One region of the Janibacter sp. CX7 genome, then DNA from elsewhere that is predicted to be linked to it. Evidence: riboswitches for the same ligand, from Rfam matches in the RefSeq annotation. Region 1 holds a riboswitch; the other holds the start of a gene.

Region 1 (7,573 bases):
CCAGGAGTTCTGGGCCAGTGACCCGCAGGTCGTGGCGCGCCAGATCGCCGAGGAGACCGAGCGCACCGTCGCCGTCCTCGACCGCGTGCGCGATGAGGCGTGGGAGCGCGCCGGCACCCGGGGTGACGGCGCGCCCTTCACGATCGCCGGCCTGAGCCGCTACCTGCTCCACGACGTGGAGCACCACCTGCACGACGTCGGGGCCTGACGGCGGTGCCAGCGGCTCAGCTCGCCTGGTCCGCCTGGCACTGCGCGATCGCCATGCCGAGCCCCTCGTCGAGGATGGGGAAGTCGGCCTCGCCCAGGAAGTTGATCGCCGTGGGCGTCCTGCCCTGCGGGTTGTTGTGGAGCGCGCCACCACCCACGGTCGCCTTCGAGTGGATGAGCGGCACCGAGGTCGCGCCGGTCTCGGCCATCCAGTGGTCGATCGCGACGGAGGCGTAGCCGGCGCACTCCGGCATGCCGATGTCCTCGGCGATGATCATGCTGCCGAGCGTGGTCAGCGACATCCACGGGGTGCCGCCCTGCGAGAGCTGGGCGTAGGCACGCTCGTTCCAGTCGACCTTGTAGCAGTGGTGGGCCGAGGCCATGCTGGCCGTCGCCAGGCCGAGGGCCGCTGCGGCTGCCGTCGTGGTCGCCGCCCGACGCAGGATGTGGTGTGACATGTCTGCTCCTCTCCCGGGCCGCCGCTCCGCTGCGGCGGCCTCGGACCCAGCAGACTCCTGCTGCGCCGGGCGCCGCTATTGGCAGTTCTACCCACAGGGGGAGGGCCCGGCCGAGTCGTGGTGGCGGCCAGCCGTGGCCCCGGACCAGCCGGTCGTGGCTCGCCCTCAGCCCGTCGCGAGCAGACCGATCCGCTGCGCCTTGACGACGGCGCTCAGCCGATCGGTGACGCCGAGCTTGGCGTAGATGTGGGCGAGATGGCGGTGGACCGTGCGCTCGGAGCAGCCGGCGTGACGGGCGATGGTCGCGGCCTTGTGGCCGGCGGCCAGCAGGCAGAGGACCTCGTGCTCCCGCTGGGTCAGCTGGGCGACGTGCAGGGTGGGCGGCGCCAGGTGCTCCGGCTCGAGCAGACGCACGAGCCCGGCGACGACGGGCTGCACCGCGGTGAGCAGCGCGAGGTCGCGCTCGCCGTAGTCCTCCCCGCGGCGCCCCACGAGGAAGGCGACGAACTCGGTGCCGGACCGCACGGGCAGGGCAGCGACCTGGTCGATGCCCCAGATCTCGAGGCTGCCGCGGCACTTGCCGGAGGCCTGCCACGCGGCCTGGCCGCCGTAGGCGAGGCCGGCGGTCGTCGGCTCGAGGTCTCCGGCACGGATCGGGTCGAGCAGCGGGTCGGGGCCACCCGTGATGCGCAGCTCGTCGCTCATCCGGGCGCGGGCCGCCGGTGTCGCGGCGCTGCCCACGGCGCGGACCTCGAAGCCGTCGGGGGCCCCGTGGACCATGAGCCCGGTCGGTGAGGAGAGCAGGTCGACGAGCAGGTCGCTCATCCGCGCCAGCCGGGCGTCGACGTGCTCGGAGGCGCCAGCGACCCCCGTGACGAGCCTGACGACCGTCGCGTACTCGTCGATGCCCTTGCCCGACATGGGGGACATCTTCCTCGCGCGTCGGGGGATGGTAAAGGCGTGGTCAGCAGATGGTCACGGGTGCTGCCACCGCCGCTGCTCGTGGAAGTGGTGCACCGGCCCGGCGCCGGACCCGATCCCGAGCGACTCCCCGTGCCGCAGCGCCTCGGTGAGCCAGCCGCGCGCCTCCCGCACGGCCGGCAGCCACCGCTCGTGCCGGGGGCGAAGGGCGGCGACCGCCGAGCTGAGCGTGCAGCCGGTGCCGTGCGTCGCCGTCGTCGCGATCCGCGGCCCGCGCAGCGGCACGGCTCCGTCGTCGTCGTGCCAGAGGTCCACGGCCTCCGGGCCGTCGAGGTGGCCACCCTTGAGCAGCACCCGGCGGGCACCGAGCGCGCGCAGCCGCCCGGCCTGCTCCGGCAGGTCCGCCTCGCTGCCGGCCGGGGACGCGTCGAGGAGGACGGCGGCCTCGGGCACGTTGGGGGTGATGACGTCGGCGCGGGGGAGCAGCGCGCGCACGGCGTCGACGGCCTCGGGGGCGAGCAGGCGCGACCCCGAGGTCGAGACCATGACGGGATCGAGGACGACCGGCGTGGTCGCGAGGGGTTCGCTCGTCAGCAGCTCGTGCACGGTCTCGACGAGTTCCGCGGAGGCGAGCATCCCGACCTTGACGACGTCGATGCGCACGTCCTCGACGAGCGTCTCGACCTGGGCGCGCACGACGTCGACGGGCACCTCGTGCACGAGCGTCACGCCCCGCGTCGACTGCGCCGTCAGGGCCGTGATGACGCAGGTGCCGTAGGCGCCCAGGGCGCTGAAGGTCTTCAGGTCGGCCTGGACCCCGGCACCGCCCGACGGGTCGGAGCCGGCGACGGACAGGGCGACCGGCGGTCGCGGGAGGGCGGTCATGGTCGCACCGTAACGGTGCCCGGCGGGGCACCGACGGCGTGTGGTTGGATCGGGGTACCCCCGCGGGAGCCCGGGCACGGGCTGAGATCGGACTGCTGCCGTCCGGACCGTCTGAACCTGTCCGGATCATGCCGGCGAAGGAAGAGGAGGCGCCCGCGTGCGCACACCCGTCGAGTCAGAGCTCCACCCCCAGCACCGTCGCGAAGAGGTCGTCGACCCCCACGACCCGTCGATCAGGGTCGCGGTCACCGCGATCTCCCTGGCCGACAGCCCCGACGGCACCCCCAACGAGGACGTCCACGTCTACCGCACCAGCGGGCCCGGTGCCGACCCGGAGGTCGGCCTGCCCGACCACCGGGGTGCGTGGATCACCGGTCGCGGTGACGTCGAGCCCTACGAAGGGAGACCCCGTCACCTCGCCGACGACGGCCGTGCGGCGCAGCGGCGCGGTGCTGCTGCGGCGGCGTGGCAGGGCCCGGCGCGTCGCCCCCTTCGTGCCGTGGCCGGCAGCACGGTGACCCAGCTGCACTACGCCAGGCGCGGCGAGATCACCGCGGAGATGCGCAGCGCCGCACTGCGAGAAGGCTGCTCGCCCGAGCTCGTCCGCGACGAGGTCGCCGCCGGCCGGGCGATCATCCCGGCCAACGTCAACCACCCGGAGTCCGAGCCGATGGTCATCGGCCGCGCCTTCCTCACGAAGATCAACGCCAACATCGGCAGCTCGGCCGTCACCTCGTCGATCGCCGAGGAGGTCGACAAGCTCACCTGGGCCACCCGCTGGGGTGCCGACACGGTCATGGACCTGTCGACCGGCGACGACATCCACACGACGCGCGAGTGGATCATCCGCAACAGCCCCGTACCGATCGGCACCGTGCCGATCTACCAGGCCCTCGAAAAGGTGGACGGGAAGGCGGAGGAGCTCACCTGGGAGATCTTCCGCGACACCGTCATCGAGCAGTGCGAGCAGGGCGTCGACTACATGACGATCCACGCCGGGGTGCGGCTCGCCTTCGTGCCCCTGACGGCCGAGCGGGTCACCGGCATCGTCTCCCGGGGTGGGTCGATCATGGCCGGCTGGTGCCTGGCCCACCACGAGGAGTCCTTCCTCTGGACGCACTTCGACGAGCTGTGCGAGATCTTCGCCCGCTACGACGTCGCCTTCTCGCTCGGCGACGGGCTGCGGCCGGGGTCGGTCGCCGACGCCAACGACGAGGCGCAGCTCGCCGAGCTGCGCACCCTGGGCGAGCTGACCCTGCGGGCCTGGGAGCACGACGTGCAGGTCATGGTCGAGGGCCCGGGCCACGTGCCGCTCCACCTCGTCAAGGACAACGTCGACCTCGAGCAGGAGTGGTGCCACGGGGCGCCCTTCTACACGCTCGGCCCGCTCGTCACCGACATCGCGCCCGGCTACGACCACATCACCTCGGCGATCGGCGCGACCGAGATCGCCCGCCACGGCACGGCGATGCTCTGCTACGTCACGCCCAAGGAGCACCTCGGCCTGCCCGACCGCGACGACGTGCGCACCGGGGTGGTCACCTACAAGATCGCCGCGCACGCCGCCGACCTGGCCAAGGGGCACCCGCGGGCACGCGAGCGCGACGACGCGCTCAGCCGGGCGCGCTTCGAGTTCCGCTGGCACGACCAGTTCGCGCTCGCCCTCGACCCGCCGCGCGCGATGGCCTTCCACGACGAGACCCTGCCGGCGGAGCCGGCGAAGACCGCGCACTTCTGCTCGATGTGCGGACCGAAGTTCTGCTCCATGCGGATCAGCCAGGACATCCGCGACGCCTACGGGTCCGGTGCGGCGCAGCAGGCCATCGCCGAGGCCGGCATGGCGGCGAAGTCGCGTCAGTTCGTCGAGCTCGGCTCGAGCGTCTACGTGCGCGACGAGGCGACCCGGTGAGCCTCGTGCCCGGGCTGCCGCCGACCGGCCGCGCGGCCGTGCGCGCCGGCATCGTCGGCAACTACGTCGACCAGATCAACATCTTCCTGCCCGTCGTCGCGCTCGCCCCGGCGCTGGCGACCCTCGCCGGCCCGCACGCGGGCGTCACCGCGGGCGCCGTCGTCATCGTCGCGACGCTCCTCGGTCGGCCGATCGGCGCGATGGTCTTCGGCCGCATCGCCGACCGGGCCGGGCGCACCCGCACGACCCAGGTGGCGATCGCCGGCACCGCGGCGTGCAGCCTCGCGATCGCCGCGGTGCCGACGCACGAGAGCATCGGCGCCCTGGCGATCGCGGCGGTGGTCGTGCTGCGGTTCGTCGGCGGGGTCTTCCTCGCCGGGGAGTACACCTCGGCCATCCCGCTCGCGATGGAGTGGTCGGTGCCGCGACGCCGCGGCCTCGTCTCCGGGCTCATCATGTCGATGGCGCCGTGGGCGCAGTCGACGATCGCCTTCCCCACCGCGGGCCTGCTCGCCGCGCTCGGGCCGCAGGCCTACGCGGAGTGGGGGTGGCGGCTCGCCTTCGTCTGCGGCGGCCTCGCGAGCCTGGCTCTCTTGGCCTACTACTCCGCGCGCGTCGCCGACGCACCGCAGGTCGTACGGCAGCGCGAGCAGGCCGACGAAGGGAGGGCCCCCGCCTCCCTCGGTCTGCGCGCGGTCCTCGGTGGCGCCTTCGCCGGTGCCTTCTGGCAGATCTTCGGCCTGATGAGCGGGCTGTGGCTCATGACCAACATGGTCGTCATCCACGCAACCGGCCGGCTCTCGGCGGACCCGGGGTCCGACGGGGGAGAGGTCGCGCTCGTCATGGGCATCGCGTCGGTCGCCCAGGCGCTCGTCATGTCGCTCACCGGCCACTGGTCGACCCTCCTCGGGCGGCGACGCTTCTTCGTCGGGTGGGGGCTGGGCGCCGCGGTCGTCGCCCCGCTCCTGTGGGCGGGCACGATGGCGACGCAGGTCGTGCCGGCCGTCGTCGGCGTCGCGCTGCTCCAGGTCGTCACGGTGTGCGGCTACGGGCCGGTCGGGGCCTACCTGTGCGAGCGATTCCCGGCGCACGTGCGCTCCACCGGCTACGGCACGGCCTACTCGCTGTCGATCGTCGTCCCGGCGCTGTGGCCGTGGTGGCTGCCGGAGCTGCAGTCCGTGCTGGGCCGTGACGGATCGGTCGCCGCCGTCCTGGTCGTGGGTGGTCTGCTCGTCGCCGGGTGCGGGGCGCTCGGCCCCCGCCTCGCCGGCCCCGACCTCGACCGTGACGTCGAGCTCGTCGCCCAGCGGCCCGAGGCCCCTTCTGCCGCAGGGGCGCTCGCATGATCGGCGTCGCGCGGGCTCGCGACCACCGGGCGGAGATCGCCGCGGCGGTCGACGCCGTGCGCGCCTCGGCGCCGCTCGTCCACGGGGCGACCGGCTCGGTGACCCGCGCTCTGGTCGCCGACGGTCTGCTCGCCGCGGGGGCCCGGCCGATGCTCACCGAGAGCGAGCAGGAGGCGCCCACCCTCGTCGGCGTCGCCGACGCCCTGCTCGTCAATCTCGGCTCGCTGAGCGGCGACGGCATGGCCGGACTGCTGCCGACCGCGCGTGCTGCCGCCACCCACGGGGTGCCGTGGGTGCTCGACCCGACCGCGGTCGGGCTGGCCCCGGTGCGCACCCCGCTCGCCCACGAGCTGCTGGCGCTCGGCCCGACGGTGGTGCGCGGCAATGCCTCCGAGGTCCTCACCCTCGCGGGCGGCAGCGGCGGGGGACGGGGCGCCGACAGCACCCTCGGGCCCGACGCCGCGGCCGTCCCCGCGACGACGCTCGCCCGCCGCGCCGGCTGCGTCGTCGCGGTCTCCGGCGCGGTCGACCTCGTCACCGACGGCGAGCGCGTGGCCCGGATCGCCTCCGGCTCACCGCTGCTGACCCGGGTCAGCGGCACCGGCTGCCTCCTCGGGGCGCTCACCGCGGCGCACCTGCCGGGGGCCACCCCCTTCGTCGCAGCGGTCGCGGCCACGGCGCTGCTCACCGTGGCCTCCGACCGGGTGCGCGCGACCGGGCCGGGGAGTTTCAGGATCGGGCTCCTCGACGCGCTCGACGCGGTGACCGGCGACGAGGTCGCCGCGGAGGTGGACCTCGCGTGGCCGTGATCGACTGGCGCCTCTACCTCGTCACCTCGGGCGATGGGCCGGCGACCGTGCGGGCCGCGGCAGCCGCCGCTGCGGCCGGAGCGGGGGTCGTCCAGGTGCGGGCCAAGCACCTGCTCGCCGGCGAGCTGCTCGAGCTCGTCCTCGACGTCGCGTCCGCCGTGGCCGACGTCGCCCCGGACACGCGCGTGCTCGTCAACGACCGCGCCGACGTCGCCCACGCAGCCCGCCGACGGGGCGCCCCGGTCCACGGGGTGCACCTCGGCCAGGCCGACCTGCCCGTCGGCGAGGCGCGCGCCCTCCTCGGCGCCGACGCGCTCGTCGGGCTGACCGCCGGCACCCTCGACCACGTCCGTGAGGCCGACGCGCGCACCGGTGCGCACCGTCCGGACTACCTGGGCAGCGGGCCCTTCCGTCCCACGCCGACGAAGGACGTGGGCCGTCCGCCGATCGGGCTGGCGGGCTACCCCCTTCGGATCGCGGCGACGCGGCTGCCCGTCGTCGCCATCGGGGACGTCACGCTCGCCGACGTCGCGCCGCTCTCCCGCACGGGCGTCGCCGGTGTCGCGGTCGTGCGCGAGGTGATGGGCGCTGCCGACCCGGGGGCCGCTGCCGCCGCGTGCCTCAGGGCGTGGGAGAGCTGACGCCGATCTCGTCGTCGACGAGCACCGGGCGAGCGACGCGCAGGCCGGCGAGGGTGATGCCGACACCGGTCGTCATGAGCAGCAGGAGCACGACGGTCCAACCGCCGGTCAGCTCGTGCAGGAGGCCGACGGCGAAGGGGCCGATGCCCGCGAGCAGGTAGCCGACCGGCTGGACGAAGCCCGACAGCTGGGCCGTCACGTGCGGGTTGTGGGTCCGGGCCGCGATGAGGGCGATGGCGGTGGGGAAGGCGAAGCCCGACAGACCGAGCAGCACCGCCCACAACCACGGCACGGTCGCCGGCGCGAGCAGCAGACCGAGGTAGCCGGCGACGGCGAGCGTCCCGAAGCCGATCATCCACGCGGACAGGTCGCGGCTGCGGGCGATGACGGTCGGCAT
Region 2 (7,573 bases), 900 kb from region 1:
CGCGTCGTCGCCGTGCTCGGTGTGACGGCGCTCGTGCTCGTCGCCTCGCTCGCCACGGCGCCGCGCAGCGAGGCCGACATCTGCGAGAACTTCAACCTCAGCGCCCGCTGCCGCATCGTCTTCGGCGGGGAGAAGGGCGACGGCAAGGGCGGCGGGGGCAAGGGCCCGACGCGCCCGCCGTGCAACCTCGGCGCGCCCGACTACGAGCGCGTGCCGTGCGACAACGCGGTGGCGGGCTCGTGGAGCAACGAGCGCCAGTGCTACATCATCGAGGCCTCCGACCAGCCCACGCCGGACGACCCGGAGTGGCGACCCAAGGGCAAGCTCTACCAGTGCACGGGCTTCGACTCCGACGGCACGACGCTCATCCTCAAGGACCCGTTCTGGTCCGAGACGCCCCCTCGCACGAGCAACCCCGACGACCTCATCGCCGACCTCGAGACCGCCGTCGGCACCAAGTTCCGGGCGATGTACCCCGGTCTCGCGCCCAACCCCATCGCTGTCGGCCAGGAGTGGACCGGCTCGCGCATGGCGCCGGTCGGCCTGTGGGTGTGGATGTGGCCGCGGACGATGTGGCGCACGCAGTGGGGCCCGATCCAGGCCGAGGCCGAGGGCACGCCCTACTGGGTCAAGGCCGGCGTGACCCACGTGAAGTGGCAGATGGGTGACGGCTCGACGGTCGTCTGCCAGAAGAGCCCGCCCTTCGCACCGTGGATGCGTGACCGCACCCCCGAGTGCGGGCACAAGTACAAGAAGCCGGGCAACTACCGCGTCTTCATCACGACCTACTGGCACATCACCTACGTCGACGCCAACGGTCCCGGCGAGCAGAACATCGAGTTCAAGCAGTCGCTGTGGATCCGCATCGGGGAGAATCAGGTGGTCAACAAGTGACCCGAGCGTCCCGGGTCACCCCGCTCGCCCTCGCCGCGGTCGCGGCGCTCGTGCTCTCCGGGTGCGGCGGTGACGACGACGGCGGGCTCACCCCCGACCTCGTCGACCAGCGCCAGACCACCACGACCGACCCCGACGAGGCGGCCACCGAGGGCGCCCGCACCCGCGTCGGCCAGTGGGTCGACGGGCGCAACACGATCCTCGCCTCGCCCGAGAGCTATCGGAGCACGGCGTCCATCGGCTTCGCCGAGGGGCGCGCCTCCTCTGCGCTCATCGCGGAGGCCGGACGCCTCGACATCAAGGGTCAGCGCCGCGAGGGCACGACCGAGATCGTCGGCGAGCTCCAGGTGACGAAGATGGAGCTCGAGCCGAAGCCGAAGAACGGCGTGGCGATCTCCCCCTTCGTCGAGATGCGCGCCTGCCTCGACGAGAGCGGGACGAGCCTCGTCAAGGAGAGCGGCGGCACGGTCGCCGGCTCGAAGGGCCGGGGGCCCCGGCCGATGAAGTTCCACGTGAGCAACGACAGCTACCCCAACCCCGACTCGTGGATGGTCTCGTGGACCCAGGAGGTCAAGGGGCACTGCTGACCGGTCGTCACCGGCGCGCGAGCAGCACCACGACGACGGTGACGAGCGAGGCCAGCACGACGAGCGTGTCCGCCCGTCGCCAGGGCGCGGGCTCGGCCCAGGTGCGCCGACCGGCCGAGGCGAAGCCCCGCGCGTCCATCGCGACGGCGAGCGTCGCGGCCATGCCGAGCGAGCGCAGCAGCATGCCGAAGGTCGACGCCCACAGGTGCGCCACGACCCCGGCCGGCCGCCGCCAGGTCACGCCCTGGCCCCGCAGCCGCCGCGCCCAGCCCACCTCGGACCACGCTGCACCGAAGGACTGGACCCGCTGCAGGGCGGCGCCGAGCGCCACGACCGGTCGAGCGGGCAGGTGCAGCCGCTGACCGAGGTGGTCGGCGAGGTCGTCCGGGTCGACGAAGCCGAGCAGGATCGCCGACGGCACGACGATGACGAGCAGCCGCAGCGCCGCCGAGACGGCGACCTCGACGTCGTGGGTGCCGAGCAGCCACGTCGACCAGCCCACGCCGAGGGCGCCGACGAGGGCAGGCACGAGCCGCAGGGCCAGCCCCCGCCAGCGACGCGCGGTGGTCCAGCCTGGTCCGGTGCCGGGCAGCGTCGACAGGCCGACGACGGCGCCGACGGCGAGCAGGGCGAGGACGACGAGCGAGACCTGCCAGCCCGGCGAGAGGACCGCGGCGACCATCGGGACGACGGCCGCGGCGAAGAGCGAGAGCGGGCCGCACGCGGAGAGCACCGCACGAGGGGCCGGCGGGGGTGGGTCGACCCGAGGGCGCCGGACCGTGCGGACCTCGTCGACGAGGGCCACGAGGTCGGGGTCGTGGGTTGCGGCGACGACGCCGCCGCCCCGGGCACGGTGGGCGGCGAGCAGGCCGGCGACGGCCGCCCAGGTGCCCCGGTCCTGGCCGACGGTCGGTTCGTCGGCCAGGACGGCAGCCGGGCCGTGCGCGAGGGCCGCGGCGACGGCGAGGCGGCGCTGCTCGCCGCCAGAGAGGGTCTGCGGGTCGGCGCGCTCGAGGTGCGCCAGGCCGAGCACGTCGAGCAGGTGCCGGGCCGCGCCCTCGTCGGCCGTGCCGAGGGTGCGGCCGGTGAGCAGGACCTCGTCGAGGACCGTGCGAGCGAGCAGCGCGCTCGAGCTCCACTGCGGCACCCAGCCGAGCAGCTGCGCCACCTCGTCGGCCGGCAGGTCCGCCACCTCGGGAGCGTCGGCTCCCGCGTCGTCGCCGACCACCACCCGCCCCGACGAAGGGGGCACCAGTCCAGCCATCGTGGCCAGCCACGTGCTCTTGCCCCCACCGCTGGGTCCGACGAGCGCCGTGGCCCGGCCCGCGGCGACGGTCAGCGGGGCCTGCGTGACGAGCGCGGTCGTCAGCTCGCTGCGCCCGTCGAGGTGGTTGCGCCGCCGCTCGACCCGCAATGGCTCGGCGGTGAGCACCGGCGCGCCGGGCGCGAGTGCGCCGCGCGCGGGAGCGTCGGGCGCGAGTGCGCCGCGCGCGGGCGCAACGGGGCAGGCCAGGGGACCGAGGTCGACGTCGAGCGGCTCAGGAGCCGGCACGCCCGGCACCCAGATGCCGTCGGCCGCCAGGCTCTCGCCGTGCTCGGCGAGGACCCTCCGCGGGTCACCGTCGTGGCGGATGCGCCCGTCGCGGCCGAGCACGAGCACCCGGTCGACGTGCTCGAGCCAGGGCTCGAGGCGGTGCTCGACGACGACCGTCGTCAGCCCGGCCGCCGCGGTGACGACGGCATCGCGCACCTGCGCGGCGCTGTCGGCGTCGAGCATCGCCGTCGGCTCGTCGAGCAGGAGCAGCCCCGGCCGCAGGGCGAGGGCCCCGGCGAGCGCGAGTCGCTGGGTCTGGCCGCCCGACAGGGCGTGGGTCGGCGTGTCGAGGGGCAGGTGGCCCAGGCCGACGGCGTCGAGGCACGACGCGACGACGGTCTGCATCTCGGCGGGGGGCCGGCCCACGTTTTCCAGCCCGAAGGCCACGTCGCGACCGACCGTCGCCGCCACGGTGCCCGACCCGGGTTCCTGGAGGAGGAGCCCGACCGCACCCGCCCGCTCGCCGGGCGCCACGCCGTCGACGGTGACCTCACCGGCGAGGTCGCCGGAGTCGACGGTGAGCAGCAGGCCCGCGAGGGCCCGGAGCAGGGTCGACTTGCCCGACCCGCTCGGCCCCACGAGCAGCACCCGCTCGCCGGGCCGCAGGCTCAGGTCGACGTCCGTGAGGACCGGCTCCCGCCGACCTGCGGGACGCCAGGTCAGCCCGTGGACCTCGACGGCGCCACGGGCACCCCCTTCGACCTCCGACACCGCTGGGATCAGACGGCCCTGCGCTCGAGCTGCTCCTGCCCCGGGGGGAAGGGGTTGAGCGCACCCGCCGCGGCGAGCGCCCGGGTGAGGGCCCAGCCGCCGAGGCCGGCGATGACGATGCCGGAGACGACCATGAGCGGCAGGTAGGCGAGCTTCCACGTCCAGGTCCAGTCGGCGAAGTACCAGACGATCTCGTAGACCCACTCCAGCGGGGCGGACAGGGCGCCGGCGAGCAGCGCGACGGCCGGGCCGAAGGCCTTGTAGGCGAAGATCGCGAAGGCGAGCTCGGCGCCGATGCCCTGCGCGAGGCCGGAGAGGATCGTCGTCGCGCCCCACTGGTTGCCGAAGAGCGCCGAGACGACCGCGGCGATGAGCTCGCACGCGACGGCCGCGCCGGGGCGGCGCACGACGAGCCCACCGACGACGCCGGCGATGAACCAGAAGCCGACGACGAGGCCCATCGCGGGCTGGAAGGCGGAGCCGACGACCGAGAGCGGCCCGGCGTAGACGAGGTTGTAGCCCCAGTAGGCGACGCCGAAGGCCACGCCGAGGAAGGCGACGGTCAGCAGGTCGACGGTGCGCCAGCCCATGAGGGGGCGGGTCGCGAGGACGGTGCCGGCGCGGGACGCGGCCGGCGTCTTGGTGGTGGTCATGCTGATGCTTCTCCTGTGTGGGTTCCACAGGGAGGGATCGGCGCCGTCACCCGGCCACGGGCCGTGCGTCGACGACGTTCCCTGAGACTCGACTCCCTACGCCGGTGCTAGCCGGATCAGGTACGAGGGTCTGCGGTCACCCGCACTCTCAGCGCTGCTGCGCTCCCCTGTCGTGCCCGGCCAGCATAGCCGCGCGGGTGGACGGGCGGTCCGCCGTGCCCGTCCTGTGGCAGGGTTGGAGACGTACCGGGTGGCGGCGACCGTCGCCACCTCCGCAGCGTGTGTGTACGAAAGGACGTCTCGTGGGCAACATGGTCTGGAAGGTGCTGGGCACCGGCTCGGCGATCATCGCCGGCATCGTCGCCAACAAGGTCATCTCCATCGCGTGGTCGCGCCTCGGCAAGGGCGAGACGATCGACCCCAACAACCCCGAGAACCCCATCGGCGAGGCCATCGCCTTCGCCGCCCTCGCCGGTCTGGCGATGGGCCTGGCCCGCACCATGGCCACGCGCCAGGCGGCGAGCTTCTACAAGAAGTCCGCGGGTCACCTGCCCGAGGCCATGCAGTCCGTCCAGGGAGAGCTGGACAAGGTCTCCTGATGCGCGGCGTCTCCATCACCGAGCCCGGTGACGCCGACGTCCTGCAGGTCACCGAGGTCGAGGCCCCCACGGCCGGCCCGGGCGACGTCGTCGTCGACATGGTGGCCGCCGGGGTCAACCGCGCCGACGTCATGCAGCGGCTCGGGCACTACCCGCCGCCCGCGGGCGCCTCGCCACTGCCGGGCCTCGAGGTCTCGGGCACGATCCGCGAGGTCGGTCCCGGTGTCGAGGGCTGGTCCGTGGGCGACGAGGTCTGCGCCCTCGTCGACGGTGGCGGCTATGCGGAGCAGGTCCGGGTGCCTGCGGCACAGCTCCTCCCCGTGCCGAAGGGAGTGAGCCTCACCGAGGCCGCGGGGTTGCCCGAGGTCGCGTGCACGGTCTGGTCCAACGTCTTCATGACGGCCAACCTCCAGCCCGGCGAGGTCTTCCTCGTCCACGGCGGGTCGTCGGGCATCGGCACGATGGCGATCCAGCTCGCCACGGCCGCCGGAGCGCGGGTGGCGGTGACTGCCGGCTCGCAGGACAAGCTCGACGTCTGCCGCGACCTCGGCGCGCAGATCCTCGTCAACTACCGAGAGCAGGACTTCGTCGAGGAGGTGCGCGCGGCGACCGACGGTCACGGGGCCGACGTCGTCCTCGACCTCATGGGCGCCAAGTACCTGCCCCGCAATGTCGACCTGCTGGCGACGTCGGGCCGGCTCGTCGTCATCGGCCTCATGGGCGGCCGCAAGGGCGAGCTCGACCTCGGCAAGCTGCTGAGCAAGCGCGCCGCGGTCATCGCGACCTCGCTGCGGGCCCGCCCCGCTGCGGAAAAGGCGGCGATCGTCGCCGCGGTCCGCGAGCACGTGTGGCCGCTGGTCGAGGACGGTGCCGTGCGCCCGATCGTCCAGGGCACCTACCCGCTCGAGCGCGCCGCCGACGCCCACCGCGAGCTCGAGGCGAGCGGTCACATCGGCAAGATCCTGCTCACCGCCTGAGCCACCCCCTTCGCCCGGCCCCCCAACCCTGCAAAACCCTAGGGTCCTGCAGAGTTGCCCGGCCCCAACCCTGCAAAACCCTAGGGTCCTGCAGAGTCAGGGGGTCGGGGTGAGGCGGCCGTCGTCGAGGTGCCAGCGGGCGGGGGCGATCTCGGCGACCTCGGGGTCGTGCGTCGCCAGGAGCACCGTCGCGCCACGGCGGGCGAGGTCCTCGAGCAGCACCACGACCCGCTCGCGGGTGTCGTGGTCGAGCTCGGAGGTGGGTTCGTCGGCGAGCAGCACCGCCGCCCCCGCCCCCAGGCGAAGGGAGGCCAGCGCCAGTCCCCGAGCCACGGCCACGCGCTGCCGCTGACCGCCGGAGAGCTCCTCGGCGAGGTGGTCGCCGTGCTCGTCGAGCCCGACGGAGGCGAGCGCGTGGTCGGCCTGGGCGAGCGCGTCCCCGCCGGGCACACCGGCTGCGACGAGTGGCACCGCGACGTTGTCGCGGGCGGTGAGGACCTCGGCGAGGGCGCTGCCCTGCGGGATGAGCACGGCACCCGCGGCGCGCGAGGTCGCCTCCTCGCCGATCGCGGTGTCCCCCAGTGTGATCGAGCCGCTCGCCTGCCCCGGCGCGAGCAGCCCGCCGACCGCCCACAGCAGCGAGGTCTTGCCCGCCCCGGAGTGACCGGTGACGGCGGTGACCTCTCCCGGGCGGGCGGTGGCACTCGCGCCGTCGACCGCGACGACCTCTCCGTAGCGGACGCTCACGTCGTCGAGGACGAGGACCCCTCCGGTCCGGTCCGGGGCGTTGGTCGTGGCGGGGCTGCCCGGGCTCATGCGCCCTCCTCGTCGGTGATCAGCTGCCAGGTGCCGTCGTCCGCCCGGTGGACGCGCACGAGGGTGCCGGGCGGGAAGGCGTCGAGCGCCGGCGGGGGCAGCGGCAGCGACCCGTCGGCGGCGACGACGGAGTACTCCTCGCCGCTGCGCCCCTCGCCACCGACCCGCCCGTCGCGGATCGTCACGGTCCGGGGAAATGCTGCGGCCACGTCGGGGTCGTGGGTGACGACGACGATCGTCGTGCCGAGGGTGCGCCCGACCTCGGCCATGGCCTCGAGGACGACGTCGCGGGAGTCGTGGTCGAGCTGGCTCGTCGGCTCGTCGCCGAGGAGCAGCCCCGGCCCGGAGGCGAGCGCGACCGCGAGTGCGGCGAGCTGGAGGGCGCCCGGGGTGAGCCCGTCGAGCGGGGCGTCGGCGACGTCGGTGAGCCCGAGCAGCTCGAGCAGGTCGTCGACCTCGGGCACGGTGCGCCCTGAGCGGCGGGCCGAGCGCTGGGCGAAGTCGATGTTGCCCCGCACCGACAGCCACGGCAGGTGGTTGCGCGCGGCGCCCTGCAGGACGATGCCGACCTCCTGCGCGCGGAAGGCGTCGACCTGCGCCTCGGACATCACCGACAGCTCGTGGTCGCCGACGTGGATGCGGCCGGCGCTCGGGCGCAGCAGGCCGCCGAAGAGTGCGAGGAGCGTCGACTTGCCCGCACCGCTCGGCCCGAGCAGCGCGATGCGCTCGCCCGCCGCGACGG

The links. A riboswitch is a leader RNA that binds a small molecule or an ion and turns the genes downstream of it on or off. The one in region 1 is predicted to bind thiamine pyrophosphate.
Region 2: linked by a shared signal. The riboswitch ahead of NMQ01_RS14575 (ECF transporter S component) and the one ahead of thiC (phosphomethylpyrimidine synthase ThiC) in region 1 are both predicted to bind thiamine pyrophosphate.

Annotation. Positions count from the first base shown of each region.
Region 1 is NZ_CP101464.1:623,572-631,144, forward strand. Features, by position in the region: gene NMQ01_RS03200 (DinB family protein) at 1-208, shown strand, start outside; gene NMQ01_RS03205 (hypothetical protein) at 225-665, opposite strand; gene NMQ01_RS03210 (LuxR family transcriptional regulator) at 831-1,586, opposite strand; gene thiD (bifunctional hydroxymethylpyrimidine kinase/phosphomethylpyrimidine kinase) at 1,641-2,471, opposite strand; TPP riboswitch at 2,524-2,631, shown strand; gene thiC (phosphomethylpyrimidine synthase ThiC) at 2,704-4,380, shown strand; gene NMQ01_RS03225 (MFS transporter) at 4,377-5,726, shown strand; gene thiM (hydroxyethylthiazole kinase) at 5,723-6,535, shown strand; gene NMQ01_RS03235 (thiamine phosphate synthase) at 6,526-7,176, shown strand; gene NMQ01_RS03240 (MFS transporter) at 7,157-7,573, opposite strand, start outside.
Region 2 is NZ_CP101464.1:2,953,020-2,960,592, forward strand. Features, by position in the region: gene NMQ01_RS14560 (hypothetical protein) at 1-894, shown strand, start outside; gene NMQ01_RS14565 (hypothetical protein) at 891-1,481, shown strand; gene NMQ01_RS14570 (ATP-binding cassette domain-containing protein) at 1,489-3,786, opposite strand; gene NMQ01_RS14575 (ECF transporter S component) at 3,795-4,439, opposite strand; TPP riboswitch at 4,516-4,618, opposite strand; gene NMQ01_RS14580 (DUF4235 domain-containing protein) at 4,751-5,038, shown strand; gene NMQ01_RS14585 (NAD(P)H-quinone oxidoreductase) at 5,038-6,015, shown strand; gene NMQ01_RS14590 (ABC transporter ATP-binding protein) at 6,112-6,831, opposite strand; gene NMQ01_RS14595 (ABC transporter ATP-binding protein) at 6,828-7,573, opposite strand, start outside.